DNA from 2 places in the Paenibacillus oryziterrae genome. Region 2 is predicted to be linked to the other one. Evidence: riboswitches for the same ligand, from Rfam matches in the RefSeq annotation. Region 2 holds a riboswitch; the other holds the start of a gene.
What was found. Region 2 has a riboswitch for cyclic di-GMP ahead of ACAN55_RS11455 (glycosyl hydrolase). Riboswitches for the same ligand answer to the same signal wherever they lie in the genome.
Positions count from the first base shown of each region.

Region 1: it holds a riboswitch for cyclic di-GMP, as region 2 does, so the genes downstream of both, ACAN55_RS03585 (anti-repressor SinI family protein) here and ACAN55_RS11455 (glycosyl hydrolase) in region 2, are expected to answer to the same signal.

Region 1 is NZ_JBGJZO010000002.1:254,187-261,920, forward strand. Features, by position in the region: gene ACAN55_RS03565 (MDR family MFS transporter) at 1-883, shown strand, start outside; gene ACAN55_RS03570 (PadR family transcriptional regulator) at 890-1,456, shown strand; gene ACAN55_RS03575 (aldo/keto reductase) at 1,597-2,574, shown strand; gene ACAN55_RS03580 (helix-turn-helix domain-containing protein) at 2,662-3,003, shown strand; gene ACAN55_RS03585 (anti-repressor SinI family protein) at 3,105-3,257, opposite strand; cyclic di-GMP riboswitch class I at 3,286-3,370, opposite strand; gene ACAN55_RS03590 (2-oxoglutarate dehydrogenase E1 component) at 3,924-6,791, shown strand; gene odhB (2-oxoglutarate dehydrogenase complex dihydrolipoyllysine-residue succinyltransferase) at 6,845-7,734, shown strand, end outside.
Region 2 is NZ_JBGJZO010000008.1:143,176-150,909, reverse strand. Features, by position in the region: gene ACAN55_RS11455 (glycosyl hydrolase) at 1-1,748, opposite strand, end outside; cyclic di-GMP riboswitch class I at 1,729-1,809, opposite strand; gene ACAN55_RS11450 (sugar phosphate nucleotidyltransferase) at 1,946-3,319, opposite strand; gene ACAN55_RS11445 (UDP-glucose dehydrogenase family protein) at 3,845-5,185, opposite strand; gene ACAN55_RS11440 (glycosyltransferase) at 5,190-6,290, opposite strand; gene ACAN55_RS11435 (glycosyltransferase family 4 protein) at 6,373-7,512, opposite strand; gene ACAN55_RS11430 (glycosyltransferase family 4 protein) at 7,506-7,734, opposite strand, start outside.

The sequences.
Region 1 (7,734 bases), on a different contig from region 2:
CGAACTGGGCGGCAATACGTATTCCTGGGATTCCTCAGTCATTCTTGGCCTGTTCGCCGGGTTCGCCATACTGCTTGCTGCGTTCCTGATGATTGAAAAAAGAGCGGCCGAGCCGATCATTTCCTTCGCGATGTTCCGCAAGCGGCTGTTCGCAACAAGCTGTCTGGTCGCTTTGTTCTATGGCTCGGCTTTTATCGTAGCAACGATCTATATCCCTATCTTCGTCCAAGGTGTATTTGGCGGCTCCGCCACCAACTCCGGTCTGATCCTGATGCCGATGATGATCGGAACTGTGGCGGGAAGCCAAATCGGCGGTCTGCTGACTACCAAGACCAGCTTCCGCAACATTATGCTGCTGTCGGCAGTATGTTTTGTAGCCGGCGTCTTCTCACTCAGCACGTTGTCACCGGATACTACACGCCTTGCACTTAATCTCTTCATGGCTTTGACCGGCTTTGGGGTAGGATTCTCCTTCTCCGTGCTGAACATGTCGTCCATCCATCATTTCGAGATGCGCCAGCGCGGTTCTGCAACTTCAACCAGCACCTTCATGCGCTCACTCGGCATGACACTGGGTATTACCATCTTCGGGATCATCCAGCGCAACAGCTTCACCAGCAGCATGACCTCCGCATTCGGCGAAGGCGGACAGGCAGCAGCATTTGGGGATCCTCGCGCAGCGCTAACACCGGAAGCCCGAGCAAAGATTCCCGCTCCGGTACTGGAGAAGATCTCCAGCGCTTTGTCCTCCTCCATTGCACATACATTCCTGTGGGCGCTGCTTCCGGCGGTGCTTGGGCTGGCCTTCGTCCTGTTGATGCCAGGCGATCGTCTGAAGCCGGCTACCAAAGCGCAACCGCAGCCTTCCGGCGCTAAGGGGTAATCCGCCATGTCCATGAAGCTGGTGATTCTGGGGCTGCTCCTGGAGCGCAACATGCATCCCTACGAGATTAATATCGTGATGAAAGAGAGAGCCATCGACCGGATCACCAAGCTGCAGATGGGTTCGCTTTATTACGCGGTGGACAAAATGGCGGAAGAGGGACACATTGAAGCGGTAGAAGTGATCTCAAGCCCCGACCGGCCGGACAAAACCATCTACCGGATTACGGATAAGGGCAAAACCCTGTTCGAGCAGCTTGTCCTGCAGCTGTTCAAGAAGAACGATGAAATCTTTCATCCGCTCTACCTGGCAGTCGCCATGTCCCGCCATGTGGATCAAGGCAAGATCGAGAAGCTGCTGGCTGAACGTATCCGGGAGACCGAACACAAGCTCAACCTGGCTTATCAGGTCTACGAAGAGCATATCGCGATTGTTCCGCGGTCTGCCCTTCACCTGATATACGGAAAATACGAGCACATCCATACCGAACTCAGATGGCTGAAACGCCTATACGAGGACACTTTAGCCCATAAATTGGGCGATGTCGGAACTAGACTGAATATAGAGGCCTAAGGGCCTCTTTTTTCATGCACTCACAAATCGTTTAATTATGACTATCTACATGTATTCAACGACAGAAATACCATACAGGCTTCTAAAAAAGTGTACAATGTTCCCGGGAACAAGCAATCCATTCGACGGAGGGATCACTATTGCCGACAACACTGCCTTTTCATAAACGCGGTATTCCAGCAAGCCGCATTGCCTTAGGCTGTATGGGCTTTGGCGGGGGATGGGACCGTGAGCCGATCACCGCAGAGAATATCAAACAGGGCCATGAAGCTGTTGATGCCGCGCTATCCATTGGAATCAACATGTTTGACCATGCCGACATCTATACACGCGGCAAGGCGGAGAAAGTATTCGGAGCGGTCTTTAAAGAACGCCCCGGGCTTCGCGAGCAAATCATCCTTCAATCCAAATGCGGGATTAAGCTGATGGAGCCCGGAGAAAGTTCGAACGTGTTCGACTTCTCAGCCGGGCATATTATAAGCAGCGTTGACGGAACCTTAAGCCGTCTGGGTGTAGAATATCTTGATATTCTTCTGCTGCACCGTCCGGATCCACTAATGGATCCAGAGGAGGTTGCCGAAGCACTAAGCAGGCTGAAGTGCTCCGGCAAGGTCCGGCATTTCGGGGTCTCCAATATGAGCGCTGCGCAGATCAAGCTGCTGCAATTCTACAGTGATGAACCGTTAATAGTGAACCAGTTAAAGATGAGTCTTTACGAGATCGATTGGCTGAATGCAGTAATCAGCGTTAACCGGAACGACTCGAAAGACGTCGCGTTCCCAGAAGGCACCATCGAGCACTGCCGGATGGAGAACATCCAGATTCAGGCCTGGGGTCCGCTGGCTCAGGGTTTGTTCAGTGGACGGCCCCTGGACGGACAGCCTGAGAATATCATTAATACTGCAGCTATGGTCAAAGCAATGGCGGCAGAAAAGGGAACCACCCCCGAGGCCATTGTCCTCGCCTGGTTAATGACACACCCCGCTGCCATCCAGCCCGTGATTGGTACCGTGAACCCGCAACGGATCGCAGCTTGCGGCGATGCTGACAAGCTGGAATTGTCCCGGAGAGAATGGTATGACTTGTTCGTCAGTTCACGCGGCAACCGGTTACCGTAAGAATTAACACCTTTTGACTTTGTCGGTTTCAATGATATTTGTTATACTGGTATTAAATATCAATCTATTTGGAAGGGCGTTGTCATCGTGCCAGAAAATTTGGGTCAACGCATCCATGAGCTTCGCCAGGAAAAGGACATGTCCCTTTCCGAACTGGCGGACAAGGCGAGTGTGGCCAAATCCTATCTCAGCAATGTGGAAAGAAATATTCAATCCAACCCTTCCATTCAATTCCTCGAAAAGATCGCCGCAGCACTTGACATTACTATGCATGATTTACTGTATGGCGGACTTTCCGAAGGCGAGGAAGCATCTTTGGATTCAGAGTGGTTTCGGCTTGTGCAGGAAGCCATGTCTTCAGGTGTCAGCAAAAAAGAGTTCAAAGAGTTTCTGGAATACCAGAAGTGGCGGATTGACCAAAACAACTAAGCTAAGCACTGTGCAGCCGCGTCTGCTCCAGGATCAATACATAAAAAGCACAGCGGTAGCCGCTGTGCTTTTTATGTATGTAACCCCTTCATCAAATCTCCCTACATGGCCTGTAGAGACTTCTCATTGAAGAACTGACGGATTTCATTGACGAGAATACCTGCCTTCTTTGCTTTTAACAGCAGGTACACCCACTCTAAATCCAAATCTGCCAATTGCACTTCCCCATTATCTACCTGGTTGGATTGATCCACGAACATCTCCTCCTATGAATGTGAGTCCCCAGGCAGTTCGGCCATCATAGTATTTCTACCTTAGACCCGAAACTTTGTGTCCCTGCCTTTCAGCAGGTTTACCCTTTACTGAATCTATTATGTCAAAAACTTACTACACGATGATTAGCCCGTCTGCAATAACATTATACAGGAGTTAAGAAGAAACGTGTGTCGAATTATGGAAATTTTTATTGATCAAAATTTTAAAAAAATTTAGCATATTTTGACGTAAATCTGTACTAATTAAGTACAGTGACAAAGTGATGCAGGGAATACTCGAATTATGTAGGTGACTATAAAGTGCAATTTTTATTGTAATAAGTTTATACCCCGTTTCAGCCTCTTGAAACGGTATTATAAAAAATTAAACTGGCCTATGAATTCAATGTAGTAGTCCAGTCGTTTTTATAGTTTAAATTTTAAATAATTAAGCATCAAATTGGCCCTAACCTATATCATTTTGCGAACGGATTGGACGAAAGTATGAATTGATTACAAGTTGTTAAAGTAGCACAATAGGATGAGGCAATAGTATTTATTATTATCGTTACCTGTTACTATTATAATGAAAACGCAAACATTGCAGCTCCGCAAGGCGCTTACTATAAACGCTAATTCGGAGTTCATCCGTTGGGAGGATCTATCATGGCAGCCAAAGAGCCCCATAACGAATCCATTTGGAGTAAGTATTACGGACCCAATCTTGGTTACATCCAGGAAAAATACGAGCAATTCGTCAATGATCCTGCATCTGTCGAGAATAATTACCGGGATTTGTTCACCATTTCCGGCCCTCCGCCCTTAGCACCCGAGTCCGAACAATCACCTCAGCCTATCCTTTCCGGAGACACTGAATGGCTCAAGAAGGCGGTCAAAGCTTCTAAACTGATTACTAACATCCGCATATACGGCCATATGGCAGCTGATATCGACCCGCTGGAGCGGAGTCAGCATCCCATGGCTAAATGGCTCACCCCAGAGACGTATGATTTAACACGTGAAGATTTAATCGCTATGCCTGCCTCACTGATCTGGGAAAATGCGCCGGATGATGTCCTGACCGGCTGGGACGCCGTTCACCGGATGCTCCAATCCTATACAAAGACGATTGCTTATGAATTCGGGCATGTTCATGACGAACAGGAACTGCGGTGGCTGAATAGTCAGGCGGAGTCTCCTACCTCTCCCTCGCCCTTAAACAAAGCGGAACGCCAGGAGCTGCTGAAGCGGCTTGTTCAGGTCGAGCAGTTTGAGACCTTTCTGCACAAAACTTTTGTCGGGCAGAAACGCTTCAGCCTGGAGGGCAACGATGCGCTCGTTCCTATGCTGGATGAAATTGTCCGGGCCGCAGCCCATGACGGGGCGGAGCATATCCTGATGGGCATGGCCCACCGGGGCCGTCTTAACGTGCTCGCTCATATCCTGGGCAAGCCTTACGATATCATTTTCTCCGAGTTCCACCATTCACCGAATAAAGAGCTCTTCCCTTCAGAAGGGTCTATGGGCATCAACTATGGCTGGACCGGAGACGTTAAATACCATCTGGGCGCTGACCGTGCTGTCCGCGAAGGCGAAACGGTGCGGACCCGTCTGACGCTTGCGAACAACCCAAGCCATCTGGAGTTCGTGAATCCGGTGGTGGAGGGCTTTACACGCGCTGCCCAGGAGAACCGCAAATCGCCGGGTCTCCCGGAGCTGGACACCAATAAAGCCATGGCTGTCCTGATGCACGGGGATGCCGCTTTTCCAGGCGAGGGTATCGTAGCGGAGACCTTGAACATCGGTAAACTTCAAGGTTATCAAAATGGCGGAACGATCCATATTATCGTCAACAACCGCATTGGCTTCACCACGGAGAGCAAGGACTCCCGTTCAACACATTATGCCAGTGACTTGGCCAAAGGTTATGAGATTCCTATTGTCCATGTAAATGCAGATGATCCGGAAGCGTGCGTCGCTGCCGTCCGTCTGGCAAGCGCCTACCGTAATTTGTTTAAAAAGGATTTCGTCATCGATCTGATCGGCTACCGACGCCACGGCCATAACGAGATGGACGATCCCGAGACGACCCAGCCGCTCGTGTACGGAAAGGTACGGAGCCACCCTACAGTATATAATGTTTACGCCGACCGGCTTATTCACGAGAAAGTAATAAATCGTGAAGACGTGAAAGTATTTATTAATGAAGCAGAGAGCGCCCTCCAGAGCGCTTATGATAATATGAAGGAAGGAGCTCACAAGAACGCGGAATCCAAAGCGGCAGTTCCTGTTCAAACCCAAGCAACGGCAGCAAGGTCTACTGCTGTATCCCTAAGCAATCTGCGTGAAATTAACCGACAGTTGCTTACGGTTCCGGAAGGCTTTCAGGTCTATCCGAAGCTGCAGCGTATCCTCCAGCGCCGAAAGGATGCTTTAAATGAGGGTGAAAAGGTAGAATGGGCTTTGGCCGAGAGCCTCGCCTTCGCCACCATTCTGCAGGAAGGAACGCCGATTCGCCTGAGCGGCCAGGATGCGCAACGCGGAACCTTCGCACACCGCCATCTCGTGCTGCATGACAGCGAGACCGGAGCTTTATTCTCCCCGCTGCATCAGCTGTCTGCGTCACAGGCTTCGTTTGGGGTATACAACAGCCCGCTGTCGGAGGCGTCTGTACTGGGGTATGAATACGGGTATAATGTGTTCGCACCTGAGACGTTCGTGATCTGGGAGGCGCAGTACGGTGATTTCGCCAATGCCGCGCAAGTTATTATTGACCAGTTCATCTCCGCCGGACGTGCGAAATGGACCCAGCGTAGCAACCTGGTTATCCTGCTGCCGCACGGCTATGAGGGGCAGGGACCAGAGCACTCCAGCGGCAAGCTGGAACGCTACCTGCAACTGTCGGCCGAAGAGAACTGGACGGTCGCGAATCTGACCTGTGCTGCGCAATATTTCCATCTGCTGCGCCGCCAGGCGGCCTTATGCGGCAAGAGCGACGCCCGGCCGCTGGTGATCATGACACCGAAGAGTCTGCTGCGCAACCCGCGCAGTGCATCTCCCGGCACGGATCTGGCCTCCGGAGAGTTCCAGAAAGTACTCGCCGAACCACTGCTCGGGCAGACTCCCGGGGCGGTTCAGCGTCTGGTCGTCTGCAGTGGCAAGGTTGCCATCGATCTGCAGACCGAACTTGAAGCCTCGCGCGATAAAGACTGGTCTTGGCTGCATGTTCTCCGGATGGAGCAGCTGTATCCGTTCCCGGAACGCGAGCTGGCCGCTCATTTGAACTCGTTCACCTCGCTTCAAGAGATTGTGTGGTTGCAGGAAGAACCGAAGAATATGGGTGCCTGGAGCTATACGGAGCCGCGCCTGCGGGCAATTGCTCCATCCGGCACCAGCGTTGAGTACATCGGACGTCCGGAGCGTTCCAGCCCGGCAAGCGGTTATGCCGATGTCCACAGCTATGAACAGCGGAGAATTATTATGGAAGCCCTGAAGCTGAATTCGCAAGTACAAGCAGCTGTACCGTCCTCTTAAACAGGACGGTGTCACAATAACGGAAATTATTATTTTTGGGGAGGTAGCGGCCTGTGTCTGAAATCAAAGTACCCGATCTGGGTGAATCCATTTCTGAAGGGACCATCTACAAGTGGCTAGTCAAGGAAGGCGACACCGTTGGTCAAGGCGATGTACTGGCTGAGCTCGAAACCGACAAGGTCAATCTGGAGATCAGCGCGGAGGAAGATGGCGTCATCTCCTCCATTCTCCGGCAAGCCGGCGAGAATGTAGCCGTTGGTGAAGCCATTGGCATTATCGGCAGCGCGGGGAGCGCAGGCGGCGGACAGCCACAGGCGGCTCCGCCAGCTGCTGAAGCCACAGCGCAAGCTAGCCCGGCACCCGCCGCGGCGGGCAATGGTGCGGCAGCGCCAGCTGCTGCGCCTGAAGGGCCGGGGGCGGCAGGCGAAGCTGCCGCCGTGGCATCACCGGGCGCAAGGAAGCTGGCCCGCGAACGCGGCATCGACCTCGGCGAGGTGAGCGCCCGGGATCCTATCGGCCGGATTGCCCAGGCCGATGTGAAAGACCATGGCGCGGCGGTACCTGCAGCGCCTGCACCGTCGGCGCCCGTGCCCGCGCCTCCCGCGCCGCAAGCCAAGCCGGCAGCGGCCAAAGCGCCGCACCCGGAGGACGGCAAAGCCACCGAGCGCAAGCGCATGTCACGCAGACGGCTGACGATCGCCAGCCGCCTGGTAGAAGCGCAGCAGACCGCAGCCATGCTTACCACCTTCAACGAGGTGGATATGACCGCTATCCTCGATATCCGCAAGCGGCGCAAGGATAACTTTAAAGAGAAGCACGATGTAGGCCTAGGCTTTATGTCCTTCTTCACCAAGGCGGTTATCGGCGCACTTAAGGCATACCCTCTGCTAAACGCGGAGATTGACGGCGAGGATCTGCTGATCAAGAAATATTATGATATCGG
Region 2 (7,734 bases):
GTTGGCGTTGGCGTCGGTGTTGGTGTTGGTGTTGGTGTTGGTGTTGGTGTTGGTGTTGGTGTTGGTGTTGGTGTTGGTGTTGGTGTTGGTGTTGGTGTTGGTGTTGGTGTTGGTGTTGGTGTTGGTGTTGGTGTTGGTGTTGGTGTTGCCAATACAACTGCTGTAGAAGCTAAAAATAGTGCACTGGAGGGAACCGTCCCTTTCAGTTGGCTTGGGCTTTCCCACATCAGAAGCACACGCGCATCGCCTTCATTTTCGTAGTACTCAATTTTGATATCATACAGCTGTCCGGCAACCAGATTAATACTTCCCATACGTTCGGTTCCGCTTTGTTTAATCCAGCTGTCAATCACAAGCTTGCCGTCAACCCATACCCGGATGCCGTCATCCGAATTGGTGTAAATATTATAAGTTTCACTGTACAGAGGCTTGATCTTACCGCTCCAGCGTACAGAGAAATAATTGATGCCAAGTTTACTGTCCGGTGCAGTGAGACGCCAGTTAAAATTAATGTTTGTATCGTCCCGGATCAGGGCAGGTGTGCCCGAAAGATTCATATTCGAAAAATATTGGCCTTGCAGGCCATTTTTGACCGGCATCATAAGGCCGCTTACCGGTGTTGGCGTTGTTGTAGGTGTCGGCGTTGGTGTTGGTGAAGCTGTTGGTATTGCTCCGGTAATATATTCATCTCTTGTGAGGGTAAAGTCATTATTCATAAAGTTCTTAATCGTGTCGGTGGTATTCTTCTCGTATAGCAGCTTACCCCAGTTCATCATGAAGGACCATTTGCTCTGCGTTTTGAGAACGGTCGTGGTACTAGGCATTTCACCATTCTCCCCGATTGCGATCGGTTTACCTGCGGCAAGACTGAGCAGACTGTCGTAATACGTTTGCTTGAAATCATTATCGTAGATGTCTGCAGCCAGGATATCCACTTTATCGGCACCCGGATAAGTCAGTGCGTACGGGTCAGCCCAGGCATTCGGTGCATTCGGGCTCCAAACCCACAGCAGGTTATTAAGCTGATGAACGTTCACGAAACGGTCGTACATAATGTTCCAGAGCGCGGAGAAATTTGTCTTTTTCCCCCACCAGAACCAGCCGCCGTTCATTTCATGATACGGTCTCCACAGGACTGGTACTCCTGCATCGCGCAGGCTTTTCAAGGATACTGCCACTTTATCCAGCTCTGCAATCAGGCTGTTGTACTCGGCTGTTCCTGGAGTTACATATTTATTGAAATCGGCCTGACTCAGGCTCATGGAGACATTGGACCAATCATACGTTGTTCCCGGCAGATTCTCATGGAACGTCATTGCCACGATTCCGCCGTTCTTATACCAGTTGATCGCACTGTTCACCACATTCTGGCGTTGCGAAGCAACTGTGCTTGCCGATTGGCCGCTAATTGCACCCAGTTCATATCCATGCAGTGCCGCATATTTACCGCTTGTTGCCAGTAGCTTGTTGCTGAATTCATCCGGACTCTCCAGATAGTCGTGCTGGCCTGTAATGATCCCCTTTCCAGAAATATCGGACAGATATTTCAGCAGCTTGGCAGCTCCGGCAGAAGCACCTGGATTAACCGGAGTACCTGCAGATGAGGCAGCACTTACAGTCAATGACGAGAAACCAAGACTAAATGGAATGGCCGTCACAAGCAAAATTGCAGACAACAGTGCACACAGCAAACGATACGTACGGTAAGCTTTCAAAATACATCTCCCTTTCGGTAGCCAGGCTGCCATTCTTGCGAAAGGCCCTATAGCTTTGCGTCCCTGTCTTTCGGCAGGTTTGCCTTTGTCGTATTGGAAGGAATGATCCCCCTTACCGTACTATCGTCGCTATTTAATTTTAGTTTAGGGCATTAATAAAAATAATTTGATAAATAAGTCTTAAGACCTGTTTCTAGCCCCCTAAATCTGGGGTAAATAGTTAGTTTGTGCTATGAAATAAACTGTTGAAGTTCTATGTCTTCCCACTCCAAAGTAATACGGATATTGTCTTCTTCCACCAGCTCTGAGCCGGTCTGCACTTCAATAAATTCAACATCGGTTAGCGCAAGAATGGCATGTTTGGTGCCTTCAGGAATGCGTACGACATCACCCGCACGCACATTATGCATCTTCTCATTCAGTACGATGCTCGCTTCTCCACTGATAATCGTCCAGATCTCACTGCGCTTGTGGTGGAGCTGGTAGCTGATGTTTTTGCCTTCGTTGATAAAAATCCGTTTCGTGAGCACTTCATTGCCCTCGTCATATTTGATGTAATCAATGACCCGGTAATGACCCCAGCGGCGTTCCTCATACATCGGCCGTTGTTCAAAGGACTTTAACACCTCCTTGATTCGCGGGCTTTCAGATTTATGGGTAACCAGAATTCCATCAGGACTTGCTGCTATAATTAAATCTTTGGCTCCAATCACCGTAATCGGAATATCCAGCTCGTTAATCAGCGAAGTGCCTTCCGAATCGGCTGTTACAAACCCTTTCCCCACATGGTTGCTGGCCATTTCTTCCGTCAGCGTATTCCATGTCCCCAGGTCCTTCCAGAATCCGTCATACGGCTGAACCACGATGTTATCTTCTTTTTCCACCACTTCATAATCAAAGCTGATGCTTGCCAGCAGTTTATACTGCTTCTGCATTTCCTCGTAGCCGAGTGGAAGTCCCTTGCGCTGTAAAATGTCCAGCAGATATCCCAGACGGAAAGCGAATACGCCACAGTTCCAAAGCGCGCTGCGCTTGATAAGTTCTTCCGCCTGCTTGCGTTCCGGTTTCTCCTGGAAATGACTTACTCTGAGGAATCCATTCTCCCCTGCAGTTTCCGTTGTCGGGATAATATATCCGTATTTCTCGGAGGCGTGCTCCGGAATAACCCCCATCAGCGCCAGATTGGCTCCGCTCTCCTCCATCGTCTGTTCCAGCTTGGCAACATGGTCAAAAAAGGAGGCTTCTACATAAGGATCAACCGGCAGGATCGCCACAATCTCCGAAGGCAGCACGCCTGCTACCGAATATAAATACGCAGCGGTAAGCGCAATGGCCGGAAAAGTGTCGCGTCGCTCCGGCTCAACAATGATCGGCACGTCGCCTCCCAGCTGGCTTTGAATCATCTCCACCTGTCCGCGCCCAGTTGCAAGGTACGAGGAGTCTGCAAGACCGGTTTCTTCAAGCTGTCTCCAGACCCGCTGAACCATGGATTCCGGCTCGCCCTGCGGGCTTTCCAGTACACGAAGAAATTGCTTCGAACGCGAATCATTGGACAAAGGCCACAACCGTTTTCCTGAACCGCCTGACAATAGTACCAGTTTCATAAGTGAACCCTCCTCAAATGAATGTGTGAAGCGTGAGCGTGTAGTAATTCGACTTTTGAAAAAAAGACTGTTATGAAAGTGGACTGCGATGAATGTTTGGACTTTCGATCGCTGTTGTCCTCAGATTTCCTGATTTGAACCGCCTCGCGGTTGAAATCTGAGGACAAAGGCGAACGCTGCGCTTCTACAGTTCCAAAATTCCTCTCCGTCCTCCCCATAACAGGGGATTTGAAAAGCATCGCATCACTTCGCTCGCTGGGGTAAGGCAAGAGATTCGCTTCGGGCTGCTGCGCCGAAGCGGGTGACCCGGCGTGGAAGTTACTTCGATCGGATGATTCCGCCGGCGCATCATCTTTCACGCCTTCCGCAAGGTTCTCAGTCAAATGAAGTGTACTTTTACACTTTATTTCTGCATCTCCGGGGCATTTGGCTAGATGAACGGCACTTATGCCGTTTATTTCGATGCAACTCCGGCGGAATGGACTATAACAAAAAGGTCAGCGTCGCCCGCCTTGCAGGCGCGGGTTAGACCGCGCCGGCAACGCTCGGCGAGTAGCCGCTGAGCCCGCCCATCTGCGGGCGGCCGACAGAGTGGTACTCAAGGCCGGTTCCCTCGATTTGTGCTTTGGAGTATAGGTTGCGGCCGTCGATCAGAACCGGCTTGCGCATCTTTCTGGCCAGACGGTGCAGGTCGATGTCCTTGAACAAACTCCAGTCTGTCAGCAGGCACAATGCGTCACTGCCTTCCGCGGCTTCCTCTGCCAAGGTGCACCAGCGGAGCTGCGGATGATCATATTGCTTCCGGAAGTTGTCGGCGGCAATGGGATCATAGAGCTTGACGATAGCACCTTCAGCTACTAGTGCCTCTACGATTTCCCGGGCTGGAGCTTCGCGCACATCATCCGTGTTCGGCTTGAAGGCGAGGCCCCAAATGCCGATAACTGCACCGCGCAGGCTTCCTAAGGACTCATGCAGCTTGGAGATAATCATGAAACGTTGGCCTTTATTGACCTCGACTACGGATTCCAAAAGCTTGAACTCATAATCGACGTTACCGGCGATCTGGATCAGCGCATTGGTATCTTTCGGGAAACAGGAGCCGCCGTAACCAATGCCAGCCTGGAGAAAGGATGAGCCGATTCTGCGGTCCATTCCCATCCCTTGCGCGACCTCGGTTACATCAGCTCCCACTTTTTCGCAAATATTAGCAATCTCGTTAATGAACGAAATTTTGGTTGCCAGAAACGCATTCGATGCGTATTTGATCATCTCCGCGCTGCGGATATCGGTCACGAATACATTCTCGGTGAACCCTTGATGCAGCTTCCTCATTACCGGCTCCAGGCTGGGATTGTCTATCCCGATTACGATTCTGTCCGGATGCAGTGTATCGCTGATCGCCGAACCTTCCCGGAGGAATTCCGGTGCGGATACGATGTCAAATGAGTGCTCCGTATGGGAAGCTATCATTTTACGGATCTTCTCATTCGTGCCAACCGGAACGGTGGACTTTGTCATGATAATTTTATAGCCGTCCATCGCCTGGCCGATTTCAGCTGCCGCTCCCTCAATATACTGAAGGTTGGCTTCACCGTTTGGCAGGGAAGGCGTCCCTACCGCAAGAATAATGATGTCCGAACGCCGTACCGATTCTTTAAGGTTGGAGGAGAAGGATAAGCGCCCCTCGCGCAGATTGGCTTCAATAAGTGCCTCAATGCCCGGTTCATAGATGGGGGATTCCATCGCCTTCAGCTTGTTGATCTTTTCCTCATCTTTATCAACACAAATGACATGATTTCCATTAAGCGTAAAGCACACGCCAGAGACTAGACCGACATAACCGGTACCGATGACTGCAAGCTTCATACCCTCATCCTCCTTTTAGAAAGTTAACGTATGCCTGTTCGACATATTGCTTGAAATTGATCATGAACGACTGCTCATCGAATTTTTGCGCATGACGTGTAATTTGGCCAATGTCCCACGAGTAAGACTCCACTCGCTTGATGGCTTCCAGTAGATCGTCAACCTCCTGATGTTCAAAAAAAACACCGTTGACGTAAGGAATAATGGTATCTAACGCTCCGCCGGCCTGATAAGCGATGACTGGTCTTCCCGCCGCATTCGCCTCCAGTGGAGTGATGCCGAAATCCTCTTCACCGGGGAAAATAAGGGCCCGGCACTGTGCCATAAGCCCAGTAACCTGTTCATCCTCCAGCCTGCCCAGGAAGGACACATTCCCTTTAGCCATACCTTCCAGGCGCTTGCGGTCCGGACCATCACCGACAATGTAGAGCTTCAGACCGTTGCGGTTAAAGGCTTCTACTGCCAGGTCAATTCTTTTGTAAGAAACGAGCCTGGAGACGATCAGGTAGTAATCACCAATGGAGGCTGAACTGGTAAATCGTGCCGTGTTGATCGGCGGAAAAATAATATCGGCGTCCCGGTGATAATAATTCCGGATCCTTGTCTTCACCACGGAGGAATTGGCCACGAACTGGTTCACATTCTTGGAAGTCCGCTGATCCCAGTTCTTAAGCTGCTGCATATAGATTTTCAGCAGTCTTTTGAACAACCCCGAGTTGGACTGCCGTTCCATGTAGGTGTCATAGTCCCATGCGAACCTCATTGGAGTGTGGCAGTAGCAGAGGTGAAAGGTAGACTCAGGAACTTGGATGCTTTTCATAAAAGCACTGCTGGAGCTCAACACGATGTCATAACCTCGAAAGTCCAAGTCACGGATAGCCATCGGATAAAGCGGCAGCATCCCTTTGAAATTGGTCTTCACGCCCGGTACCTTTTGCAGCCAGGAGGTCCGGATATCCGCATCTTTGAGATTATCAGTCAGGCCGCTGCCGTTAAAAACGGTTGTGAAGATTGGAGCTTCCGGGTACATATGGTGGAAGACCTCCACCACTCTTTCCGCTCCGCCCATTTGGATTAAGTAATCGTGCGCTATCGCAATTTTCATGTGAATCATCCTCAAAGTTTTATGGAGCAGCAGCATCGTTATTCAAACGGAATAGGGAAGCTCTTGCCAGTGACCGAAATAGTCAGATACCAGCCAGCAAGCCCTTGTAGTAATCGACGATGTCCCTGACCGTATTCTCTATTACAAAATGCTCCTTCACCCGCTTCACACCATTGTCGGCCATCCTTCTTCTCTCCTCAGGGTGATCCAGCATCCAGCGTATGGATTCTGCGAGCAGCCCGGGGTCACCCGGCTGAATCAGCAATCCCGTCTCACCCGGCACCACAATTTCGACTGGTCCACCCTCATTCGAAGCAATGACCGGAAGCCCGGCTGCCATGCCTTCAACAATAACCTGACCAAACGGTTCAGGTGTTATCGAGGTGTGGATCAGCAAATCAGCTTTGTTCATGAGTCCTTGTATATCATCCACGTGTCCCAGAAGGCTCACATTCGATAATTCATTGTTCTCGATCGTCTGAATCAGTTCTTTCTTGTACTCGTCTTCACCGAACAGCGCATCCCCGGCCAGCCAGAATTTCACGCGCGGATCATGCCGGAATTCCTTCGCGGCTTCAAGCAGAACATGCTGGCCCTTCCACTGCGCCAGCCTGCCGACCAGCAATACATTGAATTCAGGCTGATCCCGTCTGCCGATTCCTCCGCCAATGGCTTTAGCGAATGCGGAGTAGACCACAAGCGTTTTTTTGGTTCGGGGCAGTTCCAGTGCATTTAGCGTGGAGCGGGAATTGGCAATGACTCCGTTCGGCAACAGCCGCGATAGGAGCCGGATGGCTTTGGCTACTACCGGTTTTAAATAAGGAGCTCCGATATGGTCACGGATATGCCAGATGAGTGGTATTCCCGCTTTTTTTGCGGCAATGGCTCCGTATAGCGCAGACTTTAATGAGTTGGTGTGCACGCAGTCCACTTGCTCTTCCTTCAGCAGCGGAGCAAGCCTTCGGCCGTAAGAGAGCAATTTAAGTGCCGCACCGGGAGCTCCCAGGTTAACGGTATTGCGGCCGCGCGAGCGTACACTTTCATCGAGAGGAATAATGCGGACATCAATGCCTTTCTCCCGCAAGCGTTCCGCCAGTACGCCTTCTTCCGCAAGAATGACCAGCGGATGAATCTCATCACCAATGTTGGTCAATAGGTTAAACAAGGCGACTTCGCCGCCACTCCATCTGGCGGTGTGGTCAATATAAGCTACCCTCAGCATCCTGCCGCCACCTCCTTTCCGAGTGCTTCCCGGAACACAGCCTCTACTCCGTCTGCCACATGCTCCCATGTATATCTCTCAAGCACATGGTTCCGGCATTCCTCCCGGCTGGGAAGCAGCTTACGGTTGCTCAGCATATGGATAACTCCATCAGCGATGTCCTCGCTGGTAGAACCCTTGAACAGAAGCTCCGGACGAAAGCTTTGCAGGATCTCCTTGTTC